DNA from 3 places in the Mesorhizobium sp. BR1-1-13 genome. Region 1 is predicted to be linked to each of the others. Evidence: predicted binding sites of a transcription regulator. Region 1 holds the regulator's gene; each other region holds the start of a gene.
The links. Region 1 encodes PhoB, which activates phosphate uptake and scavenging genes when phosphate is short. Its sites were predicted from a motif close to TGTCATNNANCTGTCAT; they were not measured.
Positions count from the first base shown of each region.

Region 2: ppk2 (polyphosphate kinase 2) is a predicted target of PhoB. The motif match lies at 5,125-5,141, and genes of this name have one in related genera.
Region 3: LB533_RS17365 (ceramide glucosyltransferase) is a predicted target of PhoB. The motif match lies at 4,359-4,375, and genes of this name have one in related genera.

Region 1 is NZ_JAIUIH010000001.1:37,922-45,796, reverse strand. It holds gene pstS (phosphate ABC transporter substrate-binding protein PstS) at 1-644, shown strand, start outside; gene pstC (phosphate ABC transporter permease subunit PstC) at 710-1,699, shown strand; gene pstA (phosphate ABC transporter permease PstA) at 1,703-2,554, shown strand; gene pstB (phosphate ABC transporter ATP-binding protein PstB) at 2,551-3,354, shown strand; gene phoU (phosphate signaling complex protein PhoU) at 3,380-4,087, shown strand; gene phoB (phosphate regulon transcriptional regulator PhoB) at 4,107-4,796, shown strand; gene LB533_RS00210 (ROK family protein) at 4,804-6,045, opposite strand; gene xylF (D-xylose ABC transporter substrate-binding protein) at 6,304-7,344, shown strand; gene LB533_RS00200 (sugar ABC transporter permease) at 7,486-7,875, shown strand, end outside.
Region 2 is NZ_JAIUIH010000003.1:315,713-323,587, reverse strand. It holds gene LB533_RS09255 (LacI family DNA-binding transcriptional regulator) at 1-373, opposite strand, end outside; gene LB533_RS09250 (hypothetical protein) at 538-681, shown strand; gene LB533_RS09245 (hypothetical protein) at 746-895, shown strand; gene LB533_RS09240 (DUF423 domain-containing protein) at 911-1,276, opposite strand; gene LB533_RS09235 (multidrug efflux MFS transporter) at 1,313-2,566, opposite strand; gene LB533_RS09230 (GntR family transcriptional regulator) at 2,684-3,349, shown strand; gene LB533_RS09225 (DUF982 domain-containing protein) at 3,480-3,713, shown strand; gene LB533_RS09220 (hypothetical protein) at 3,741-3,887, opposite strand; gene LB533_RS09215 (aldo/keto reductase) at 3,968-5,011, opposite strand; gene ppk2 (polyphosphate kinase 2) at 5,249-6,169, shown strand; gene LB533_RS09205 (dihydrofolate reductase family protein) at 6,260-6,907, opposite strand; gene hemB (porphobilinogen synthase) at 7,155-7,875, opposite strand, start outside.
Region 3 is NZ_JAIUIH010000007.1:21,291-29,165, reverse strand. It holds gene LB533_RS17380 (ABC transporter substrate-binding protein) at 1-473, opposite strand, end outside; gene LB533_RS17375 (2'-deoxycytidine 5'-triphosphate deaminase) at 572-1,666, opposite strand; SAM riboswitch at 1,744-1,821, shown strand; gene LB533_RS17370 (O-succinylhomoserine sulfhydrylase) at 1,879-3,069, shown strand; gene LB533_RS17365 (ceramide glucosyltransferase) at 3,100-4,251, opposite strand; gene apaG (Co2+/Mg2+ efflux protein ApaG) at 4,483-4,875, shown strand; gene LB533_RS17355 (Hsp33 family molecular chaperone) at 5,075-6,106, opposite strand; gene argF (ornithine carbamoyltransferase) at 6,230-7,141, opposite strand; gene LB533_RS17345 (aspartate aminotransferase family protein) at 7,156-7,875, opposite strand, start outside.

The DNA of each region.
Region 1 (7,875 bases):
ACGCGGCGATCGCCAAGCTCAATCCCGACGTCAAGCTTCCCGACCAGGCGATTGCGGTCGTGCATCGCTCCGATGGTTCGGGCACCACGTTCAACTTCAGCTACTATCTGGCCGACGTCAGCGCCGACTGGAAGTCGAAGGTCGGCGTCAACACCGCGCTCGAATGGCCGGTCGGTATCGGCGCCAAGGGCAATGAAGGCGTCGCCAACAACGTCTCGCAGACCGGCGGCTCGATCGGCTATGTCGAATACGCCTACGCCAAGCAGAACAAGCTGACCTATGCCGACATGATCAACAAGGACGGCAAGAAGGTCGAGCCGACGGCGGCGGCGTTCTCGGCGGCGGCGGCCAATGCCGATTGGAGCTCGCAGCCGGGTTACGGCGTCATCCTGGCCAACCAACCGGGCGCCGAATCCTGGCCGATGACGTCGGCCACCTGGATTCTGGTCTACAAGAAGCCCGGCGACGTGGCGGCGACCGGTGAAGCGCTCAAGTTCTTCGCCTGGTCCTACGCGAAGGGTGACGACATGGCCGGGGCGCTGGACTACGTTCCGATCCCCGACGCGGTCGTCAAGAGCGTCGAGGACATGTGGACCAAGGACATCGTCGGCGAAGACGGCAAGCCGCTCTATTCCGCCATGTAATCCCTGCTGAATGAGGAGGGCGCTTCACGGCGCCCTCCCTGTCTTCCTTGAAACGCGAGGGCCAGATGACCGCCGTCTCCGAAGCCATGCCATCGTCGGCCGCCATGCGGGCCAGGGAAGCGACGGTCCGGCGCTTCGCGCTCACCGATACGATTTTCCGGGCGGCGACACGCTTTTCCGCCATCCTCGTCCTGCTCATCCTCGGCGGCGTGGCGATTTCGCTGGTTGCCGGCTCGTGGGAAGCGCTGTCGAAATTCGGGTTCTCCTTCCTGACGACCGAATCGTGGAACCCGGTTACCGAGAATTTCGGGGCGCTGGCCCCGATCTACGGAACCATCGTCACCGCCGCCATCGCTATCCTGATCGCCGTTCCCATCGGCATCGGCATCGCCATCTTCCTTACCGAACTCTGCCCGCGGCCACTCCGGCGCCCTATCGGCATCGCCGTCGAGCTGCTTGCCGGCATACCCTCCATCATCTACGGCATCTGGGGCCTGTTCGTGTTCGCGCCGTTCCTGCAGACGACGGTGCAGCCCTTCATCATCAAGCTTTTCCACGACGTGCCGGGGCTCTCCAGCCTGTTTGCCGGTCCGCCCTACGGCATCGGCCTTTTGACCTCGGCGCTGATCCTTGCCATCATGGTCCTGCCCTTCATCACCTCGATCACCAAGGATGTCTTCGACACGGTGCCGTCGGTGCTGAAGGAATCGGCCTACGGCATCGGCTGCACGACCTGGGAGGTCACCCGCCGCGTCGTCATCCCCTATACCCGCGTCGGCATCATGGGCGGCGTCATGCTCGGTCTCGGCCGCGCGCTCGGCGAGACCATGGCGGTAACCTTCGTCATCGGCAACGCCCACCGCATCAGCGCCTCGCTGTTCGCGCCCGGCACGACGATCTCGGCAACCATCGCCAACGAGTTCACCGAAGCCGACGGCGATCTCTATACGTCTTCGCTGGTGGCGCTCGGCCTGATCCTGTTCGTCATCACTTTCCTGATCCTTGCCCTTGCGCGCTACATGCTGCTGCGCATGGACAGCCGCACGGGAGCCTGACCGATGTCGACGGCCACATCGCTTCACAATCGACGCAAGCGCAGGAATGCCGTGATGATGACGCTATGCGTCACGGCGGCGGGCATCGGCCTGGCCTGGCTGGCGCTGATCCTCGGCGCACTGCTCTATAAGGGCCTGTCGGGTGTTTCGCTCTCGGTGTTCACCGAAATGACGCCACCGCCAGGCGATGGCGGCGGCCTGCTCAACGCCATCTACGGCAGTATCATGATGACCGTCATCGCCGTCATCGTCGGCACGCCGATCGGTGTCCTCGCTGGGACCTACATGGCCGAATATGGCCGCTTCTCGCGCCTCACCACCATCGTGCGCTTTATCAACGACATCCTGCTGTCGGCACCCTCGATCATCGTCGGCCTGTTCGTCTACGAACTCCTGGTGCGGCCGATGGGGCATTTCTCGGCGATCGCCGGCGCCGTCGCGCTGGCCATCCTGGTCATCCCGGTCGTCGTGCGCACCACCGAGGACATGCTCAACCTCGTGCCGAACGCCCTGCGCGAGGCCGGCGCCGCGATCGGCGCGCCGCGCTGGGTGGTCATCCGCTCGGTCGCCTACCGTGCGGCGCTGTCGGGCATCGTCACCGGCATATTGCTGGCCATCGCCCGCATTTCCGGCGAGACGGCGCCGCTGCTCTTCACCGCGCTCAACAATCAGTTCTGGTCGAGCAATCTCAACGCGCCGATGGCCAGCCTGCCCGTCACCATCTTCCAGTTCGCTCTCAGCCCCTATGAGGAATGGCAGCAGCTGGCGTGGACCGGCGCACTCATAATCACCCTTACGGTTCTCGGGCTGAGCATCTTCGCCCGCAGCCTTACCGGACGCAGAGAGGACAGATGAAACCGATGTTGTCCACCGAGTTGAACACGCCCGAAGTCGCGGTCGAGAAAGCCAAGATCGAGGTCAAGAACCTCAATTTCTACTACGGCCAGTCGAAGGCGCTGAAGGATATCAGCCTGTCGCTGCCTGAGCGCAGCGTCACCGCCTTCATCGGGCCTTCGGGCTGCGGGAAGTCGACGCTGCTGCGCGTCTTCAACCGCATCTACGAGCTCTACCCGAAGCAGAGCGCCGAGGGCCAGGTGCTGCTCGACGGCCAGAACATCCTCGACCGGTCGCAGGACCTCAACCTGCTCAGGACCAAGATCGGCATGGTGTTCCAGAAGCCGACGCCGTTCCCGATGTCGATTTACGAGAACATCGCGTTCGGCGTCAGGCTCTATGAGAAGCTCAGCAAGGCCGAGATGGACGGCCGTGTCGAGCAGGCGCTGAAGCGCGCGGCACTGTGGAGCGAGGTCAAGGACAAGCTCAACGCCAGTGGCCTCAGCCTTTCGGGCGGCCAGCAGCAGCGCCTCTGCATCGCCCGCACGGTGGCCGTGAAGCCAGAGGTCATCCTGCTCGACGAGCCTGCCTCGGCACTCGATCCGCTGTCGACCGCCAAGATCGAGGAACTGATCGACGAGCTGCAGGCCGATTATACGATCGTAATCGTCACCCATAACATGCAGCAGGCGGCGCGCGTATCGAAGCAGACCGCCTTCATGTATCTGGGCGAGCTGGTCGAGTTCGACCGCACGGAGAAGATCTTCACGTCGCCCCGCGAGAAGCGCACGCAGGACTATATCACCGGCCGCTTCGGCTGATCCCACGCACACGAGGACCAAGATCATGGCCGAACATACAGTCGCAGCCTTTGACGAAGATCTCGGACAGATCAGCAGGCTGATCCGCGACATGGGCGATCTCGCCTCATCGATGGTCGGCGGCGCCACCAAGGCGCTCCTGAATTCCGACAACGCGCTCGCCCAGCGCGTCGTCTCCGACGACGCGATCATGGATGCGCGCCAGCGCGAACTCGACGACCGCGCCATCACCCTGATCGCCAAGCGGCAGCCCATGGCGGACGATCTGCGCCATGTCGTCGGCTCGATCCGCATGGCGGGCGATCTCGAACGCATCGGCGATCTCGCCAAGAACATCGCCAAGCGCGTCGGCACCGTCGGCCTGGCCGCCACGCCGCGCGACCTGTCGCACTCCATCGATGTCATGGCGCAGCTGGTGCTGATCCAGGTGCAAGGGGTGATCGAGGAGTATGCGGCGCGCGATTCCGCGGCACTTGCCAAGCTGCGCGCCGACGATGAACGCATCGACGTCAAATACACATCGGTGTTTCGCGAGCTGCTGACCTACATGATGGAGGATCCGCGCAACATCACCGCCTGCACGCATCTTTTGTTCTGCGCCAAGAATCTCGAGCGCATCGGTGATCACGTGACCAACATTGCCGAAAATGCCTATTATGTGCTGACCGGCACGCAATTGCCCGCCAATCGCCCGAAGCAGGACGAGACGGCGATGTCGGCGCCAGCGGCGTGACGGCAGGGGTGACCAGTCGATGATCGCGCCACGCATCATGGTGGTGGAGGACGAGGAGCCGCTGGGTGTGCTGCTCCGCTACAATCTGGAATCGGAGGGTTATCAGGTCGAGGTGGTGACGCGCGGCGACGAAGCCGAGATCCGCTTGCAGGAGAATGTCCCTGACCTTCTTGTGCTCGACTGGATGGTGCCGGCGGTTTCCGGCATCGAACTCTGCCGCCGTCTCCGGATGCGGCCCGAGACCGAGCGGCTGCCGATCATCATGCTGACGGCGCGCGGCGAGGAAAGCGACCGGGTGCGCGGTCTCTCCACCGGCGCCGACGACTATCTAGTCAAGCCGTTCTCAACCCCGGAATTCATGGCACGCGTCAAGGCGCTGCTGCGCCGCGCCAAGCCCGAAGTTCTGTCCAGCGTGCTCAAGGTCGGCGACATCGTGCTCGACCGTGAATCGCACCGGGTCTACCGCAAGAAGAGCGAGATCCGGCTCGGGCCGACCGAGTTCCGCCTGCTCGAATTCATGATGCGCCACCCGGGCCGCGTGTTCTCGCGCAGTCAGCTGCTCGACAATGTCTGGGGCGAAACGATCTATATCGACGAGCGCACGGTGGACGTGCATGTCGGCCGGCTGCGCAAGGCGGTCAACAATGGCCGCATGCCTGACGTGATCCGCACCATTCGGGGCGCGGGGTATGCGATCCGCGAAGACTAGGGATATGTCACGCAACGTTCTCGCCTATGCCTGATTTCGCTTGTGCCCCCGGCGCGAAAATTTCCTGGTCGACGAAGGTCAGCGCGCGCATGGCGCAACCCTCGCGGATCAGCGGCAGTTCGTTCGGCTCGGTGTCGAAGGAAATCGATTTCGAGTGCTGGCCGCCGGCGGTCTGGGCGATCGCCTCGCGCAATGCCGGCTCGATCAGGTCGAAGGCGGCCGCGCTGACGCCGACCATGGCGACCGGCGCCGGATCGATCAGGGCGAACAGGCTGCCAAGGCCATAGCCCAGCGCCTCGCCGGCCTTGCGGTAGGCTTCGCGCTCCGGCCCGTCCTTTTCGCGCGCCGAGGCCGCCAGGGTGCGCATGTCGGCGTCGCTGACGTCGACGGGCTCGGTGTCCTCGCCAAGCTGCCTAGCGTTGCGCCAGATGGCATAGTTCCCGGCATAGGCCTCGACACAGCCGCGCCGCCCGCAGCGGCAGAGCGCCCCGCCGGGGCGATGGATCATGTGGCCGAACTCGCCTCCGGATGAATGGGTGCCGGTGAACAGTTCACCCTTCAACACCAGGCCCATGCCGATGCCGTGCGACAAAAGGATGGCGATGAAGTCGTCGCGGTAGCGCTGGGGATCGCGCCAGCGCAGCGCCACCGCCATCATGTTGCAATCGTTCTCCATGGTGGCGGGAATGCCGAACTCGGTCTCCAGTATGTCGGCGAAGGCGATGTCGGTCTGCGGCGTGATCGGCGACCACAGCATGGTGCGCGCATCCGTGTCGGTGATGCCCTGGATCGCCAGCGCGATACGGGCGATGCTGCCGACGTCGAGGTCGGGATCTTCGAACCGCCGCCTGACGATGGCCACGCATTCATCGATCAGCGCCTCGCGCGACAGGGTCAGCGTGTCCAGCCGGCGCTGCTCTTCAGATATCACCTGCCCGGCATAGTCGATGACTGCGACGGAGAGGAAATTCAGCGACAGCACCACGGTCATCACCGCCGCGGCTTCAGGGTTGAGGCTGAGGCCGACCTGCGGCCGGCCGCGTTTCAGCGCACCGGCCTCGCTCGGCTTGCTCTGCGCCAGGATGCCTTCGCCAATCAGGTCGGAGGAGATCGCCGATATGGTGGAATGGCTGAGCCCGGTGGTCGCGGCAATCTCGGTGCGCGATGGCTGCCCGGCACGGCGCACGGCCGCGATCACCATCGCCCGGTTGCGTCGGCGCAGATCGTCGTGGCGGATTCCGACCGACATGTTCCTCGCATCCTCCCGGTCGCCGCGTTCTCTCCCCAGGCCCCGACGACCGTCAGATACTGGCAGAACCGGCCTTGGCTGTCATTATTTATTCCGGAGCTCGAAAAAAATTCCCGAGGGCATCAAAATACATCAGAATCGGCGTTGACAGCGTTCCGACGATGGATCAGTGTTTTTTCGAGGCTCGAAAAAATAGAGCCTTTGTGCCGGCCTAAGGGCCTGTTTGGTCGCGCCATACGCGGCGCAGGGAGGATTAAGATGAAGAGATTCACAGCCGCCATCCTGGCGGGTGTCGCCATGTCGCTGACGCTCGCGTCGGTCGCGCAGGCGAAGGACAAGGTCATCGGCGTTTCCTGGTCGAACTTCCAGGAAGAGCGCTGGAAGACCGACGAGGCCGCCATGAAGAAGGCGATCGAAGCCGCCGGCGACAAGTATATTTCCGCCGACGCCCAGTCCAATCCCGGCAAGCAGCTCACCGACGTCGAGAGCCTGATCTCGCAGGGCGCCAATTCGCTGATCATCCTGGCGCAGGACGCCTCCGCCATCGGCCCCGCGGTGCAGAAAGCGCTCGACGAAGGCATTCCGGTCGTTGGCTATGACCGCCTAATCGAGAATAAGGACGTCTTCTATCTGACCTTCGACAACAAGGAAGTCGGCCGCATGCAGGCCCGCGAAGTGTTCAAGGTGAAGCCGGAAGGCAACTACGTCTTCATTAAGGGCTCGGGTGCCGATCCGAATGCCGATTTCCTGTTCTCCGGCTCGATGGAAGTGCTCAAGGATGCCATCGACAGCGGCAAGATCAAGAATGTCGGCGAAGCCTATACGGATGGCTGGCTGCCGGCCAACGCGCAGAAGAACATGGAACAGTTCCTGACCGCCAACGACAACAAGGTCGACGCGGTGGTCGCGGCCAATGACGGCACTGCCGGCGGGGTCGTCGCGGCGTTGACGGCTCAAGGCCTGGCCGGCACCGTTCCGGTGTCGGGCCAGGACGGCGACCACGCGGCGCTGAACCGCATCGCCCTCGGCACGCAGACCGTGTCGGTTTGGAAGGACGCGCGTGAACTCGGCAAGAATGCCGCCGAGATCGCCTCGCAGCTGGCCGACGGCAAGAAGATGACCGATATCGCCGGCGTCAAGGACTTCACCACGCCTGGCGGGAACACCGTCAAATCGCTGTTCCTGACCCCGGTTGCGATCACCAAGGACAATCTCAACGTCGTCATCGACGCCGGCTGGATCAAGAAAGACGAGGTCTGTGCTGGCGTCGCGGCGGGCAGCGTCGCGGCCTGCAACTGATCTTCCATTTCAAGCGATGAACGCCGCGGCTACCAGGCCGCGGCGTTTTTTCAAGAAGATTTGTTTTTCCGCCCCGGGCGGGTAACTTCTAGGCTGGCTTCCGGCATCCGCGTCAGACGGGCAGGCCGGTGGGAGAAAATCATGACCGACACGACGTCCAACCCGCAGGCCGACACCGCGCGTGCGTCGGAACTCGGCGCCGTCGCCCGGTTCCTGAAGGCGACCGAGATCGACACGCGCATGCTCGGCATGATCGGCGCGCTGCTGCTGATCTGGATCGGGTTGCATGTCCTGTCCAGCCTGCGTCTCGGCGTCAATCCGCTCGATTTCGACAGCCGTACCTTCCTCACGCCGCGCAATCTGTGGAACCTGTCGGTGCAGACCTCGGCCGTCGCCATCATGGCCTCAGGCATGGTGCTGGTCATCGTCATGCGCAATATCGACCTGTCCGTCGGTTCCGCCGAAGGGTTGATCGGCATGGTCATGGGCTTCGCCCAGGTGCACTTCCTGGTGCGGATGGTCGGACTCGAG
Region 2 (7,875 bases), on a different contig from region 1:
TCTGGATGTTCCAGGCAAGCTGTTCGGTGTTGGCGGCCGAGACTAACGATATGCCGGCCCCGGTCGCATCGCAGGCCTGCGAGATGCCCGCCATCATCACGCGCGCGAAGGGATCCTCGAAGAAATAGGAGAGGGGCTCCGCGGTGGCCACGCCGATGGCGTTGACCTTGCCTGCCCGCAGCAGGCGGCCCTTGGGGTCGGGGCCGGCATAGCCCATCGCCTCGGCCGTCGCGCGAACGCGTTCGCGGACTTCTTCGCGCACGATCTCGGGGCGGCTGAAGACATTGGAGGCAGTGCCATGCGAAACACCGGCGGCCTTGGCGATGTCGGCCAGCCGGACGGGTCGTCGATTGCCTGCGGTGAGTGACGCCATTTGTGCGTGCCTCCTGATATGCATTTAGCACGTTCCCGATTTGCATCTAGCACTTTCGTTGGATCGATTCAAATTTTGCTTGACCGACGGCTTCCATAAGCCTATCGTTGAATCGATCCAACTCAGATTTGCCTGTTGGATCAAACCTAGATGGGAGGTGCGCCATGCATCCGGTCAACTATCTTTTCGAAGACATCTACCGCAGCGACTGGAGCATCGGGGCGGCCGCCAAAAAGTCCAAGCGCCGCGGCGGAACAAGCCCGTGGATTCGCGATCTGCGCTTCCTGGTGGCGCGTAAGCGGAGCTGACTGGCGTGAATTTTTCGCGCCGGCTGATTGGATCGATTCAATTCAAATCAAGAGGAGAAGAGCCATGCATCCCCTGAAACATCTGTTCGACGACATCTATCGCAATTATTGGGGCATCGGCCCGGCCGCGGAGCGGCCAGAGGCGCCGCGCCGCGCGAAGCTCTCGGCGCGCAACCGCGATCTTTGGATCCGACTTGAACGTCGCCGGGATTGAAACCGGCCGCCCATCTCAGGGTCGCCGACGCACCACGGCGGAGACAGCTATGGCCAGCCAGCCTGCGATGAGCAGGGTGCCTCCGATCGGCGCCGACATCGGAAACAGCCTCGATCCGAGAAAATCGCGAGCGAGAAGATCGCCCGTGAAAAGCACGAGCCCGGCGAGCAGCACTAGGCTGGCTATCCGCAGCGGGCGATTCGCGTCGAGGAGACCGACGGCCAGAAACGCCGGTGCGTGCATCAGCAGGAAGGATGCCGCCGTACCGGTGAAGGCACCGCCGAGATGTGCGGCGGCCGCCGACAGCGCCACCCCCGCCGCGCCCACGATGCCGGCGGCGAGCACAAGCAGACGGCTGCCGGTCGTTTCGGCCAGGTTCATGTCGACGCTCCTTCGCTTGATCGGCTGGGCAGCTTGTCAGGGCTTGCCCGCTTCCATCAACATATGCCGCGTCCGCCGCGCCTGGACAATCCAGTTGTAGACCGCGCCGAGCGCCATCAGCACCGACGTGCCGAGAAACACCGCCCGCATGCCGAAATGGCCGCCGACGAAACCGCCGGCAAGCGGTCCGGCGACTTGGCCGACATATTGGGCCGAGATCGAAAGGCCGAGCACGTTGCCGCCGACGCCGTCGGGAATGTTGTGGCGGATGACGCTGGTGATGCAAGGCAGCAAACCGCCGAGTGCCAGGCCCATCAGGAAGCGCAGCCCGATCAGTTGCCAGCCGTCGGTGACGAAGGCCTGCGGAATGAGCAGCAGCGCCGACACGGCCAGCGCGCCGACGACGACGTTCCAATGACCGACGCGGTCGGCGAGCCTGCCAAGCCATGACGCCGACAGGATTGCGCCAAGGGCGGCAGCCGACATCACCACGCCGGCAACGAGCGTCACCCGGCTCTGGTCCTCGATCAGCTGCTGCACATAAACAGTGATGATCGGCTCGATCGACATGGTGGCGAAGGCCAGCAGCATGCCGGTCGTCAGCATGGCCACGACCGGACGCTTGTCGGCAATTTGCGACCAGCCGCTCTTCGGCTTTGCCGCCGTCGCGGCTTTGCTTGCTTGCGGGCGCTGGTTCTCCTTGATCAGGAATGTCGTGGCCAGGAAGGCAAGGAAGATGACGCCGCCGGACAACAGAAAGGTCGCGCGGATGCCGATTACCGGCGGCAGCGCGCCGCCGAGCAAGGGGCCGACCAGCGAGCCTGCCGTGATGCCAGCGGACAAGACACCGAGCGCCCAGCCGGAGCGGTCCTTCGGCGTCTGCATGGCCACCAATATCGTCGAGCCGGAGGAATAGCCGCCGGCAAAGCCGATCAGCAGGCGCAGCAGCACCAATTGCCAGACCGTCTCGACCATTCCGGTCAGCGACATGCAGATCGCCATGCCGAAGGAGGCGCGCACCAGCATCAGCTTCCGGCCGTAGCGGTCGCCGAGCCGTCCCCATAACGGCGCAACGAGGGCCGCCGCGAAGAAGGTCGCCCCATAGGCGATGCCCGACCATTGCACGATCGCCGCATGGCCCTCGACGCCCAGTTGCTCGACATAGAGCGGCAGAAACGGCAAGAGCAGGGTCATGGCGATGAGCGTGCTGAACGAACCCGCGAAGCAGACGGCAAGATTGCGCCGCCAGTGGATGTTGTAGCCGCCCTGGTCCGTGTCGTTCTGCGTCATGTCGTGCCTGCGTGTGTCAGGGGATTGTTGTGGATACCATTTTGGGATACCAAGTCGGTATCCGTCATGGACCCACAGCCCGACCGCTGTCAATGCGCACGTGAAAAGGCAACAACGATGTCGCAGATGCACAACGTCGAACGGCAGCTCCGCGAGATGATCCTTGGACTTGAGATCGGACCGGGTGAGAAACTCACCGAGCGCTGGATCGAAAGCCGCTTCGGCGCCTCGCGTACGCCGGTCAGGGCTGCGTTGCTGCGGCTCGAAACCGAGGGGCTGGTCGGCAGGGACGGGCGCGGCTGGACGGTCTCGCCCATCAACCTGACCGAACTCGAGCAGATCGCGGTCTACCGCGAAGCGGTCGAGGTCGCGGCCTTGCGGCTGACATGCGGGCTTGCCGACAGAAGCGCCGTCGATGTCGTCGAGGCTATGCTCGTCTCCTGCGACGACGACACTCCGCGCGAGGAATGGCATCGCGTCGGCATGGACTTCCACATCGAGCTGGCGCGACTGTCCGGCAATGAATTCCTGTTTCGGGCCGTCCGCGATGCGATGACCAGGCTTTCGCGCGCCCGTTGGCTGGAGGTACGCGATGGAGCGGCCCTTGGCCGCGCGTGGGCTGAACATCACGCCATCCTGGCCGCCGTGCGGAGCGGCGATGCACAGGAAGCCGGGCGCTTGCTCTCAGAGCATATCGTCGGCAGTCGCGACCGTCTGTTGACGTCGCTGGCCAATGATCGCCGCGGCCTTCGCGCCAGGGGATTCGCCGTCGTGGCGGCATAATGCAGCCTGCAGGGCAGGCCACTCGCCGCCGAAAAAAGGACCGCCGGCCCCGAGCCCCACTTTCGGCCTCGCTTCGTGGACGCCGATGGCGTAGGACCGGGCGATGGAAAACAACCGATTTGAAGTACCCGTGACCGTCAAATCAGTCACGGCGGGAAGTACACAGCTCTTACGCTCGGCCCGCGAGGCTTCCGACTATCTCATGAACAGCTGGCCCGGGAAGCGCACTCCCAAGCATCGCGCGGCGCTGCAGGCCTGCCACGATGCGCTGGCCGGCGACAAGCCGGCCATGAACGCAAGGCGCGCCTTTATCGCGGCGGCGCGTGAAGTGGACGTCTTCGTCAGCGACAAGGCGCCGGCCTGATCCAGGCCGGATTGCCGCCGCGCGCCGTCATTCCTCTGTTTCAGTCTCGGCGTCAGTCTCGGGTTTCTGACGCTCCCGCGCCGCAGCCTTGGCCGCCAGCTTTTCGGCCTTCTTGGCCGCCTTCTGGCGATCGCGTTCCTTGCGTTCCTGATCGTAATTTGGTGCTCGTGCCATAGCGGCTCCTTTTTTGCTGTTCTTGTGGGCTGACTACGCGTCGTTCGCCTTCCGAGGTCTCGGAGCCGGCACCAGGGTTCCTATAAGCTGCTTCGGTCGATCACAAGGTCGGCGGCGCCGAAACGCTCCTTTGCTGTCAACTGCTGATGCCAATAGGGATAGAGCAGGGGCGGGCGGCTGACCGCGTCGAGGCGATCACGTTCCTCGCCGGTCAGCGTCAGGCTGGCCGCCGCGATATTGTCCCTGAACTGGGCCTCGTTGCGCCCGCCGATCACCAGCGAGCTGATAGCCGGCCGGCCAAGCAGCCAGGCAAGCGCCACCTGTGCGGCGGACACACCGCGGGCCTTGCCTATTTCGACCAGCACATCGACGATCCGCCACAGCCGGTCCTCGTCGCGGATCGGCGGTTCGGACCAGCCGGCGACCTGGCGCGCGGTCGGGTTGTCACGGTGATACTTGCCCGACAGCAGGCCTCCCGCCAGCGGGCTCCACACCAGCACGCCCAATCCCTGGTCGACCGAGATCGGCAGCAGCTCGTATTCGGCTTCGCGTGCCTCGAGCGTGTAGTGGATCTGCTGGGTGACGAAACGCGGCTGATGGCGGCTGTCGCTGATGGACAGCGCCTTCATCACCTGCCAGCCGGAATAGTTGGAGCAGCCGATATAGCGGATCTTGCCCTGGCCGACCAGCGCATCGAGCGCGGCGATGGTCTCTTCGAGTGGCGTCACGCCGTCCCATTCGTGCAGGAAATAGATGTCGATGACGTCAGTCTTGAGCCGCTTCAGGCTTTTCTCGCATTCGCGGATCAAATGATGGCGCGACAGGCCTTCGTCATTGGGACCGTCGCCGATGCGCATGCGCGCCTTGGAGGCGATCAGCACGTCGTTCCTGCGCTTGCCGCCGAGTGCCTCGCCGATGATATCTTCTGACAGGCCGTCCGAATAGACATTGGCCGTGTCGATGAGATTGATGCCGGCATCGATGCACAGATCGATCATGCGCTTCGCTTCGGCGAGATCGCTGTTGCCGACAGCCGCGAACGGGCCTGCGCCGCCAAAGGTCATGGTGCCCATGGTCAGCGCCGAAACCTTCAGGCCGGAACGGCCGAGAGTGCGGTATTCCATGTCAGTCCTCGCGATTGAGAATGGCCCGAGCAGGTTGCTGGATTTGTAGGACAATCCGCGCGGCTTGTCGCCCTCCGGCCCCGGCACACCGATGAGCGGCCCTGGCGTGCCCCTGCAATAAAACCGTCATTGCCGGCCTATACTCAGTCGGTCAGGGTGTTGCGCGCCGCCGTCAGGACGCGGCCAGTGTGCCCGGTCGTTGCCGGAGGCGGCAGCTTGCAGATGGAGGAGCACCAGATGAATGAATCCATACCCAAGTCCGGCGCCCGTGACTGGCTGGAAGCCGAACTCGCCGACACGCTCGACGAGGACTATGAGCTGGAGATGTCGGAACCGGCGCTGTCGCTGGAGATCGCCAGGATCTACAAGAACGCGCATCCGCCTTCTATCGACCGAATGCAGTATTTTCGCGACCTGATCGGGCTGCAATCCGAGCTGATCAAGCTGCAATCCTGGGTCGCCTACCACAAGAAGAAGCTTGTGGTGATCTTCGAAGGCCGTGATTCGGCTGGCAAGGGCGGCGTCATCAAGCGCATCACCCAGCGGCTCAATCCGCGGATCTGCCGCGTCGTGGCGCTTCCGGCGCCGACCGAGCGCGAGAAGTCGCAATGGTATTTCCAGCGTTATGTGCCGCACCTGCCGGCCGGCGGCGAGATCGTTCTGTTCGACCGCTCCTGGTACAACCGTTCCGGCGTCGAGCGGGTGATGGGTTTCGCTGGGCCCGATCAGGTGGAGGAATTTTTCCGTGACGTGCCGGAGTTCGAGCGCATGCTGGTCCGCTCGGGCATCACGCTGGTCAAATACTGGTTCTCGATCACCGACGAGGAACAACAGATGCGCTTCCTGATGCGCATCCACGATCCGATGAAGCAGTGGAAGCTGTCGCCGATGGACCTGCAGTCGCGCGTGCGCTGGGAACAGTACACCAAAGCCAAGGAAGAGACCTTCGCCCGTACCAACATTCCGGAGGCACCCTGGTTCATCGTCGAGGGCAATGACAAGAAGCGGGCGCGGCTGAACTGCATCGACCACCTCTTGCAGCAGGTTCCCTACGAAGAGGTGCCGCACGAGGAGATCACGTTACCCGAGCGCGTCTTCAATCCCGAATACGAGCGCCAGGTGCTGCCGCGCGAGCTCTACGTGCCCGAGAAGTATTGAACGAGAGTTTGGCCTTCTCCCCGTATAGTGACCGGGAGAAAGGATCTGCACCAAGGGTTTCGCCAATTCCCACTGTCGCACAACTAATTCCTAAGTCCGCTTGATGACGACATGCGTGGCAAGCGGCGTCGCTACTTGTTCGCTGCACGCGTAGCCGAGCTTCGGCATATCAATCCCGGCGAAGAGGTGCTCGCCGGAGCCGAGCAGCACCGGCGAGATCGCCAGATGCATCTCGTCGATGAGCCTCTCCTGAATATATTGCCGGACGGTGGCGACGCCGCCGCCGACCCGCACATCGCTGCCATTGGCCGCTGCTCTTGCCTGCTCGAGCGCCGAATGGATGCCATCCGTGACAAAGTAAAAGGTCGTGCCGCCTTCCATGACGATGGGCTCGCGCGCATGGTGGGTCAGCACGAAGACCGGCACATGATAGGGCGGGTTGTCGCCCCACCAGCCCTTCCAGTTTTCGTCGGCCCATTCGCCGCGGATCGGCCCGAACATGTTGCGGCCCAGGATCCAGGCGCCGACATTTTCAAAGCTGCGCGCCGCGAACGCCTCGTTGGTATCGGTGGTGCCGCCATCGTCTCCGAGCACCATCTTGCGGAAGGTGCGGGTGCCGATCATCCATTTGTGCAGGGCTTCCCCACCGACGCCGAGCGGGTTTTTCAAATCCTGGTCGGGACCGGCGCCGTAACCGTCGAGCGACAAGGTGAATGCGTTGACGCGAAGTTTGGACATGGAAAGCCTCCTCAGGACCGGTTGTATTTTGCAAGCAGTTATTTTTCTAGCAAACCGATGGCGAATTGCAAGCGGTATTTTCAGCGGTCGAGAAGACGCATATCCCTACCTCGCCCGTGCGATGTCCAGAGGATTACCTGATGGTCGGCTCGGATGCCAAAGTAGCGGCTGCCGAGACGGCCGCCATACCGGCTCATTCGCCGGTGAGTTCCATGAAGAGCATATGGTCTGAAGGCGTGGGAGGAAACTATGCTCTCAGCATCTCCGCCACCTCAGGGGCGAAATAGGTCAAAATGCCGTCGCAGCCGGCGCGTTTGAAGGCAAGAAGCGATTCCAGCATAGCCTTTTCGCCGTCGATCCAGCCATTGGCGCCCGCCGCTTTGATCATCGAATATTCGCCCGACACCTGGTAGGCGAAGGTCGGCACCGCAAATTCGTCCTTCAGCCTGCGGATGATATCGAGATAGGGCAGGCCGGGCTTGACCATCAGCATGTCGGCGCCTTCGGCCAGGTCCTGCTCGGCCTCGCGCACCGCTTCGTCTGAATTGGCGTGGTCGATGTAATAGGTCTTCTTGTCGCCCTTGAGCAGGCCGGCCGTGCCGACCGCCTCGCGGTACGGCCCGTAGAAGGCGGAGGCGAATTTCGTTGCATAGGACATGATCGCCACGTCTTGGAAACCGTTTGCGTCGAGCGCGTCGCGGATGGCGCCGATGCGGCCGTCCATCATGTCGGACGGCGCGATGATGTCGGCGCCGGCCGCTGCTTGTATGACGGCGGCCGCGGTCACCTGTTCCACCGTCTCGTCATTGACGATGAGACCGTCACGCAGGATGCCGTCATGGCCATGGCTGGTGAACGGGTCGAGCGCGGCATCGGTGATGACGCCGATCTCAGGCACCGCGTCCTTGATCGCGCGCGTGGCGCGGTTGATGACGTTGTCGGGATCGAGGATATGGGAGCCGGTCTGG
Region 3 (7,875 bases), on a different contig from region 1:
TTGCCATAGACGTCCTGGGCGTAGTTAGCCTGCGTGGTCGCCGCCTGGGCGCCGACCGTCTTGCCGGCGAGTGCCGCCGATTCGGTCGAGGCGATGTCGCTGTCCTTGAGGGCGACGAGCGACAGCGGCGTCGTATAGTATTTGTGGGTGAACGCGACCTGCTTCTTGCGCTCCTCGGTGATGCTCATCGAAGCGATGATGGCGTCGAATTTCTTGGCCTGCAGCGCCGGGATGATGCCGTCCCAGTCCTGGGTGACGATCTCGCATTCGACCTTCATCTGCGCGCACAAGGCGTTGGCGATGTCGATGTCGAAGCCCTCGACCTTGCCGTCGGGCGTGATGGTGTTGAACGGCGGATAGGCGCCCTCGGTGCCGATCTTGATTTTCTCCGCCGCATGCGCCGACAGGGCGCCAGCACCAAGCGTCAGCATGGCGGCGGCCGCCGCCGATATGATCCATTTCGAAATCTGCATTTTCATTCCCCTTGAGCGCCGCCACGTCGGCGGCCGGCGAGGCAGCCAAGCATGGCGAGCCGGCGCAGGCAAGTATCTTGCCTGACGGTGATGAGCGTTCAGGGCGCGGCGCGAAAGTGCTTGGACAGCTTCAGGCCCTGCGCCTGGTAGTTCGAGCCGAGCTCGGTGCCGTAAAGCGCCTGCGGCCGCTTCAGCATATGCTCGTAGACCAGCCGGCCGACGATCTGGCCATGATCGAGGATGAACGGCACCTCATGGCTGCGCACTTCGAGCACGGCGCGGCTGCCGGTGCCGCCGGCCGCCGAATGGCCGAAGCCCGGATCGAAGAAGCCGGCATAGTGGACACGGAACTCGCCCACCAGTGGATCGAAGGGCGTCATTTCGGCCGCGTAGAGCGGCGGCACATGCACCGCTTCCTGGCTGACGAGGATGTAGAACTCGTCCGGATCGAGCACCAGCTCGCCGGCGCCGCTCTTGTGGATCGGCTCCCAGAAGTCGACGATCTCCTGCGCCGCGCGCTTGTCGACATCGACGAGGCCGGTATGGTGCTTGCCGCGATAGCCGACCAGCCCGTCACTGTCGCCGTTGAGATCGATCGACAATGCGATGCCGCCGCCGGAAATGTTCGGCGGTTCGGTGGCGACCAGCATTTCGGCCCGGTGCAATTGATGCAACTCTGCTTCCGAGAGCAGCGCATTGCCGGTGCGGAAGCGTATCTGCGAAAGGCGCGAGCCGGCGCGCACGACGATCGGGAAGGTGCGTGGACTGACTTCGAGATAGAGCGGACCATGATAGCCGGCGGCGATCTTGTCGAACTCGTGGCCGCGATCGGTCATCACGCGGGTGAAGATATCGAGCCGCCCGGTCGAGCTCTTGGGATTGGCGGACGCCGAAATTTCCGCCGGCAGCGCCAGGCTTTCGAGCAGGGGCACGATGTAGACGCAGCCGGTTTCCAAAACGGCGCCGTCGGCCAGGCTGATCTCGTGCAGCTTCAGCCGGTCGAGTTTTTCACTGACCTTGTGGTTGGGACCCGGCAGGAAGGACGCGCGCACCCGCCACGCCTTTTGGCCGAGCCTCAGATCAAGGCTGGCCGGCTGGATCTGGTCGGCGTCGAGCGCACGCGACGACTTCAGCGCGCCGGACTGGAACAGCGCCGCAATGTCCTGATCGGGAAGAATTCCTGTCTGCCGCAAAGTCTGGCTCCGCTCTGCTGGTACAAGTCTCTTAATGAAGCCGGCAATTGACGCAAGCGTGGCGCGGGTCTAAAGGGTCGTTATCCCGTGGTGATTTGGCCGGTCGGCTTGCAGCCACGTTAAACAAGTCGCTAAAGGACCGTCGGGCCGCAAGGCCGTATGGACCGGTTGCGACTTTTTCGCGGCCGGTTTTTTTGTGTTTGGATAGGACGATGACGAGCAAGACGCGCAACTGGAAGCCTCAGACCGCACTCGTGCATGGCGGGACCCTGCGTTCCGGCTTCGGTGAAACTTCCGAGGCGATATACCTGACCCAGGGCTATGTCTATGAGACGGCCCAAGCCGCCGAAGCCCGCTTCAAGGGCGAGGAACCGGGCTTCATCTATTCGCGCTATGCCAATCCGACCGTCGACATGTTCGAGAAGCGCATGTGCGCGCTCGAAGGCGCCGAGGACGCGCGCGCCACCGCGTCCGGCATGGCGGCGGTGACGGCAGCCCTCCTGTGCAGCGTCAAGGCCGGCGATCATATCGTTGCGGCGCGCGCCCTGTTCGGCTCCTGCCGCTGGGTGGTCGAGACGCTGGCGCCGCGTTACGGCATCGAGGCGACGCTGGTCGACGGCACCGACATTGCCAACTGGGAAAAGGCGGTTCGGCCCAACACCAAGCTGTTTTTCCTGGAAAGCCCGACCAACCCGACGCTTGAGGTGGTGGACATATCAGCCGTCGCTTCGCTTGCCAATTCGATCGGCGCGCGGCTGGTCGTGGACAATGTCTTCGCCACGCCGCTGCAGCAGAAGCCGTTGCAGCTCGGCGCGCATGTCGTGGTCTATTCGGCGACCAAGCACATCGATGGCCAGGGCCGTTGTCTCGGCGGCGTCATCCTGTCGGACAAGAAATGGATCGACGAAAACCTGCACGATTATTTCCGCCATACCGGCCCCAGCCTGTCGCCGTTCAACGCCTGGACGCTGCTGAAGGGCCTGGAAACGCTGCCGCTGCGCGTGCGCCAGCAGACGGAGAGCGCCGGCAAGATCGCCGATTTCCTGGCCGAGCAGCCGGAGATCGCCCGCGTCATCTATCCCGGCCGCGCCGACCATCCGCAGGCCGATATCGTCAAGAAGCAGATGTCGGGCGGCTCCACCCTGATCTGCTTTGACGTCAAGGGCGGCAAGCAGGGTGCCTTCGCCCTGCAGAACGCGCTCGACATCGTCCTGATCTCGAACAATCTCGGCGACGCCAAAAGCCTGATCACCCATCCGGCGACGACGACGCACAAGAACCTCAGCGACGAAGCGCGCGCCGAGCTCGGCATCGGACCCGGCACGCTCAGGCTGTCGGTCGGGCTGGAGGATACCGACGATCTGCTGGAAGACATCGCGCAGGCGCTTGAGGCCGCCAAATAAGGCCGGTCGAGGCATCGTCGTCCGCGTCGATCAGGCGCGCGATGGCGTCTCTTCCAGTTCAGCCGCCTTGGTGCCGATGGTCATGGCGTTGCCGCGCCAGTCGACCGCACGACCCAGCCAGCCGCGCGCCCAGATGGCGGGCAACATCAGGTCTCGTGCGATCATCGCGGTGACGATGCGCGGCGACAGATACCAGCCCTTTGCCGAGGCGAGCATGCATTCCGGCAGGTAGGCGAGCGCCAGCACGCAGAGCGCTGTCATGGGCAGGCTGACGCCGGCGCTGGCTGCGGCGATCAGCGCCAGCACGAGCGGAGCCGCCACGCCGGTCAGGATCTCGGGTGCGAAGAACAGCGGAAAGGTGACGCGGCGCAGGCGCGCCCAGCGGGCCTGGCGCGACCAGATCTCGCCCGGCATGCGCTGCCCGAGCGGCTGCTCGAAAGGCGAAGCGACGAGATTGACGCGCAGGCCCAGCCTGTTGACCAGTTTGGTCGACGCGGCATCCTCCGCGATCTCGGCGGCGAGCGCACGGATGCCGCCATTGGCGTCGAGCATCTGCTTGTTCCACAACATGCTCTTGCCCTGGGCAAAGCCGAGGCCAAGCGCCTCGCCGGCATATTGCCAGCGCGCCTGCAGCGTGTTGAGGAAGGCGCATTCGACTTCTGCCCAGAAGCCGTCGGGCCGCGAACCGATCGGCGTCGAGCAAACCAGGCCGGTGTCCCGCCGCCATGCCGCCATCAGGTGCTGGACGTAGTCTTTCGGCATCAGCACGTTGGAATCGGCGAGAATGACCCAGTCGTGGCGCGCAGCCTCCCAGCCCTTGACGCAATTGTTCAGTTTCGGGTTGGCGCTGATGCGGTCGTCGCCGGTAAGCAGGCGGGCCGGCACGGCTGGAAAGCGGGCGATGGCGGCGCGGATCGGCTTGACCGCGGGGTCGTCGGCATGGGCGACACAGAAGATCAGTTCGTAGCGCGGCCAGTCGAGCGAGAAAGCGCGCTCAAGCGTCTCATGGGTAAACGGCTCGACGCCGCGCGCCGGGATGACGATCGACACAGGCAGCGGCTTGCCGGCCGGCGGCGCGATGGCGGCGCGCCGTTTCAGGCGCGAACAGGCGAGCAGGATGCTGGCGAGATTTGAGGCGATGAGAGCGATCGAAAGCGAGCCGGTTATGAGAGCGAGTTCCATCGATATCCGGTCACTCCAGAAAAACCGGCCCGCCTGGCGGCCGTTTTCGACAGTTCGACAGAGCGCCCGAGTCGCCCGGCATTGCTGGTGCACACCATCATTGTCATGTGTCACTCAAATGACATTGTTTGTCGGCACTTGCCCCCTCGAGGTGGCAACTCGGACGCGCACGGTTGATCGAACCGCAAAGAGCGCCGAATGTTCCACACCGGATTTGTTTTGGAGCCGCTCATGTACCGCGCCGTCACGCGCAACATCGAAGTGCAGGTCAGGCCGTTCTATCTCGAGGACCGCTCGGATCCTACGGAAAACCGCTACGTCTGGGGCTACCAGATAACGATCGACAACCAGTCCGACGAATTCGTGCAGCTGTTATCGCGCTATTGGCACATAACCGACGGCGCCGGCCGGGTCGAGGAAGTGCGAGGCGCCGGCGTGGTCGGCGATCAGCCCGAACTCAATCCCGGCGACAGCTACCAATACACGTCGGGCTGTCCGCTCTCGACGCCGTCGGGGATCATGGTCGGCCACTACACCATGCGCAACGAGCGGGGCGAGACATTCGACATCGCTATCCCCGCGTTTTCGCTGGATCTGCCAGGGACGAGGCGAACGGTGAATTAGCGAAAGCGGCGGCGACAGCCTCTTTCTCCCCGTCACTATACGGGGGAGAAATGTCCGGCAGGACAATGAGGGGCGGCGCCGACTCTGGAGATCTATCTCGCGCACCGAATGAAGACTGCCCTAACGCCGAACTCAGCGCTGCCCCTCATCCGCCTGCCGGCACCTTCTCCCCGTATAGTGACGAGGAGAACGAAGCACTTCACTGCGCCGCAAACTCGGCCGGGTCGAAGTCATATTGCGTCGAACAGAACTCGCAGGCGACGTGGATGCCGCCGTCCTCGGTGCTGTCCTTGATCTCCTGCGCGGAGAAGCCCTCGAGGATGCCGCGGATCTTGTCGCGGGAGCATGAGCACTGATCGGCGACGGGAACGCCGCCGAAGACGCGCACGCCATGCTCGTGGAACAGACGATAGAGCAGCCGCTCGGCGCCGATGGTCGGATCGATCAGTTCGGTCGGCTCGATGGTGCCGAGCAGCGCCAGCAATTCCTGCCAGGAATTGTCTGTGGGATCGTGGATCTCCTCGCGCGGATCGCCATCCCTGCCGGGCAGGTCAGGAACGCGCATGCGCTCGGAGGCCTGCGGCAGGAACTGCGCCAGGATGCCGCCCGCCCGCCACTGCTCGCGCGCGCCGCCGGGGCCGGGCGTCAAAAGCTTGGCGACGGAAAGCCGGAGATCGGTCGGGATCTGCTCCGACTGGCGGAAATAGGTGCGCGCGGCCTCTTCCAGGGTCTCGCCGTCGAGCTGGACGATGCCCTGGTAGCGCTGCGTGTGGGCACCTTGGTCGATGGTCAGCGCCAGCACACCGTTGCCGAGCAGCGTTTGCTGCGAGGTCTCGCCGGCCGCAATCAGCGCCTCCAGCCGGTCGGCATCGAAGCGCGCATAGGCACGCAGCGCCGAGGGCGTGGAAAAATCCGCGACCAGCATGTCGACAGGCCCGTCGGTGCGGGTCTGCAGGATGAACTTGCCCTCGAACTTGAGCGAGGTGCCTAGCAGCACCGTCAGCACACAGGCTTCCGCCAGCAGCCGGGCGACCGGCTCGGGATAGTCATGGCGGCCAAGGATCGCATCGAGCATCGGCCCGAGCTGCACGGTGCGGCCGCGCACATCGAGCGGACCGACCTCGAAGGGCACGACGTGATCATCGCCAGCGTAACCGAATTCGCCGAGTTTGGGGTGATGTTCAGCCACTTGATGGGTTTCCAGCATGACAAAGCTCCAGGGCGCGGCCATGCCGCCCTTTGGGGAGCATGCGTCTAAACGCGCTTGATTTGCGTGATGCCGCGCAGATAGGCATCGCGCCTCCGGAGATCAAGTTCCCCGGCACGTCGAGCGCCAAGACACTTCAAGTCCACTTCAGGCCCCAAGACACCAGGCAAGCACGGCCTTCTGGGCGTGGAGCCGGTTCTCGGCCTCGTCGAAGACCACCGAATGCGGACCGTCGATGACCTCATCGGTCACTTCCTCGCCGCGATGCGCCGGCAGGCAGTGCATGAACAGCGCGTCGGGCTTTGCCTTGGCCATCAGCTTGGCGTTGACCTGGTAGGGCGAAAACACGTTGTGGCCGCGGGCGCGGTGCTCCTGGCCCATCGACACCCAGCAGTCGGTGACGACGCAGTCGGCCTGGTCGACGGCTTCCTCTGGCGAGCGGGTAAAGGAGAGCTTGCCGCCATGTGCGGTTGACCAGTCGACGTGCTTCTGCGCCGGCTCGCTGCCTTCGGGCACCGCGACGTTGAGGTTGAAGCGGAACCGCGCCGAGGCTTCCAGCAGCGAATGCAGCACGTTGTTGCCGTCGCCAGTCCAGGCGATGGTCTTGCCGGCGACCGGACCGCGATGCTCCTCGAAGGTCATGATGTCGGCCATCAGCTGGCAAGGATGGGTATCGTCGGTGAGCCCGTTGATCACCGGGATGGTCGCATTCTCGGTCAGCTCCAGCAGCCGCTCATGCGAGGTGGTGCGGATCATTATGGCATCGACATAGCGCGACAGAACCTTGGCTGTGTCGGCGATGGTCTCGGAGCGGCCGAGCTGCATCTCGGTGCCGGTCAGCATGATGGTCTCGCCGCCAAGCTGACGCATGCCGACATCGAAGGAGACGCGCGTGCGCGTCGACGGCTTGTCGAAGATCATCGCCAGCACCTTGCCTTCGAGCGGTTTCGACCGCTCGCCCGCCTTGAGGCGCGCCTTGCGCTCCACTGCGTCGGTCAGCATGGAGCGCAGGTCGCCTTCGGAAACGGCGGAGAGGTCGGTGAAATGACGAAGTGACATCAGGAGCTTTCGAATTACTTCGCGGCTTCAGCGGCGATGGCCTCGGACAGGGTCTTGGCGCCGGCGCGAATGCGCTCGAGCGCTTCATGGATCTCGCTGTCCGTGACGGTGAGCGGCGGCAGCAGGCGAATGACGTTGTCGCCAGCCGGAACCGCGAGCAGATGCTGGTCGCGCAGCGCCATGTTCACCTTGCCGTTGGGCATGGCGCATTTGAGGCCCAGCATCAGCCCCGTGCCCCTGATGCCCTCGATGACCTCGGGGAATTCGTCGGCCACCCCTGCCAGCCCTTGCTTCAACAACAGCGCCTTGCGCTGCACATCCGCCAGGAAGCCCTCCTCCAGCACCACGTCGAGCACGGCATTGCCGACCGCCATGGCCAGCGGGTTGCCGCCGAACGTAGTGCCGTGGACACCCGCGGTCATGCCGACAGCCGCCTCGTCGGTGGCAAGGCAGGCGCCCATCGGGAAGCCACCGCCAATGCCTTTGGCGATGGCCATGATGTCTGGAGCGACCCCCGACCATTCATGAGCGAACAGCTTGCCGGTGCGGCCGATGCCGCACTGGACTTCATCGTAGATCAACAGCAGGCCGTGCTGGTCGCAGAGCTGCCGCAGCCGCTTCAGCGATTGTGTCGGCACCGGGCGGATACCGCCCTCGCCCTGCACCGGTTCGATCAGGATCGCCGCGGTCTCCGGCGTGATCGCCTTTTCGGCGGCGTCGATATCGTCGAAGCC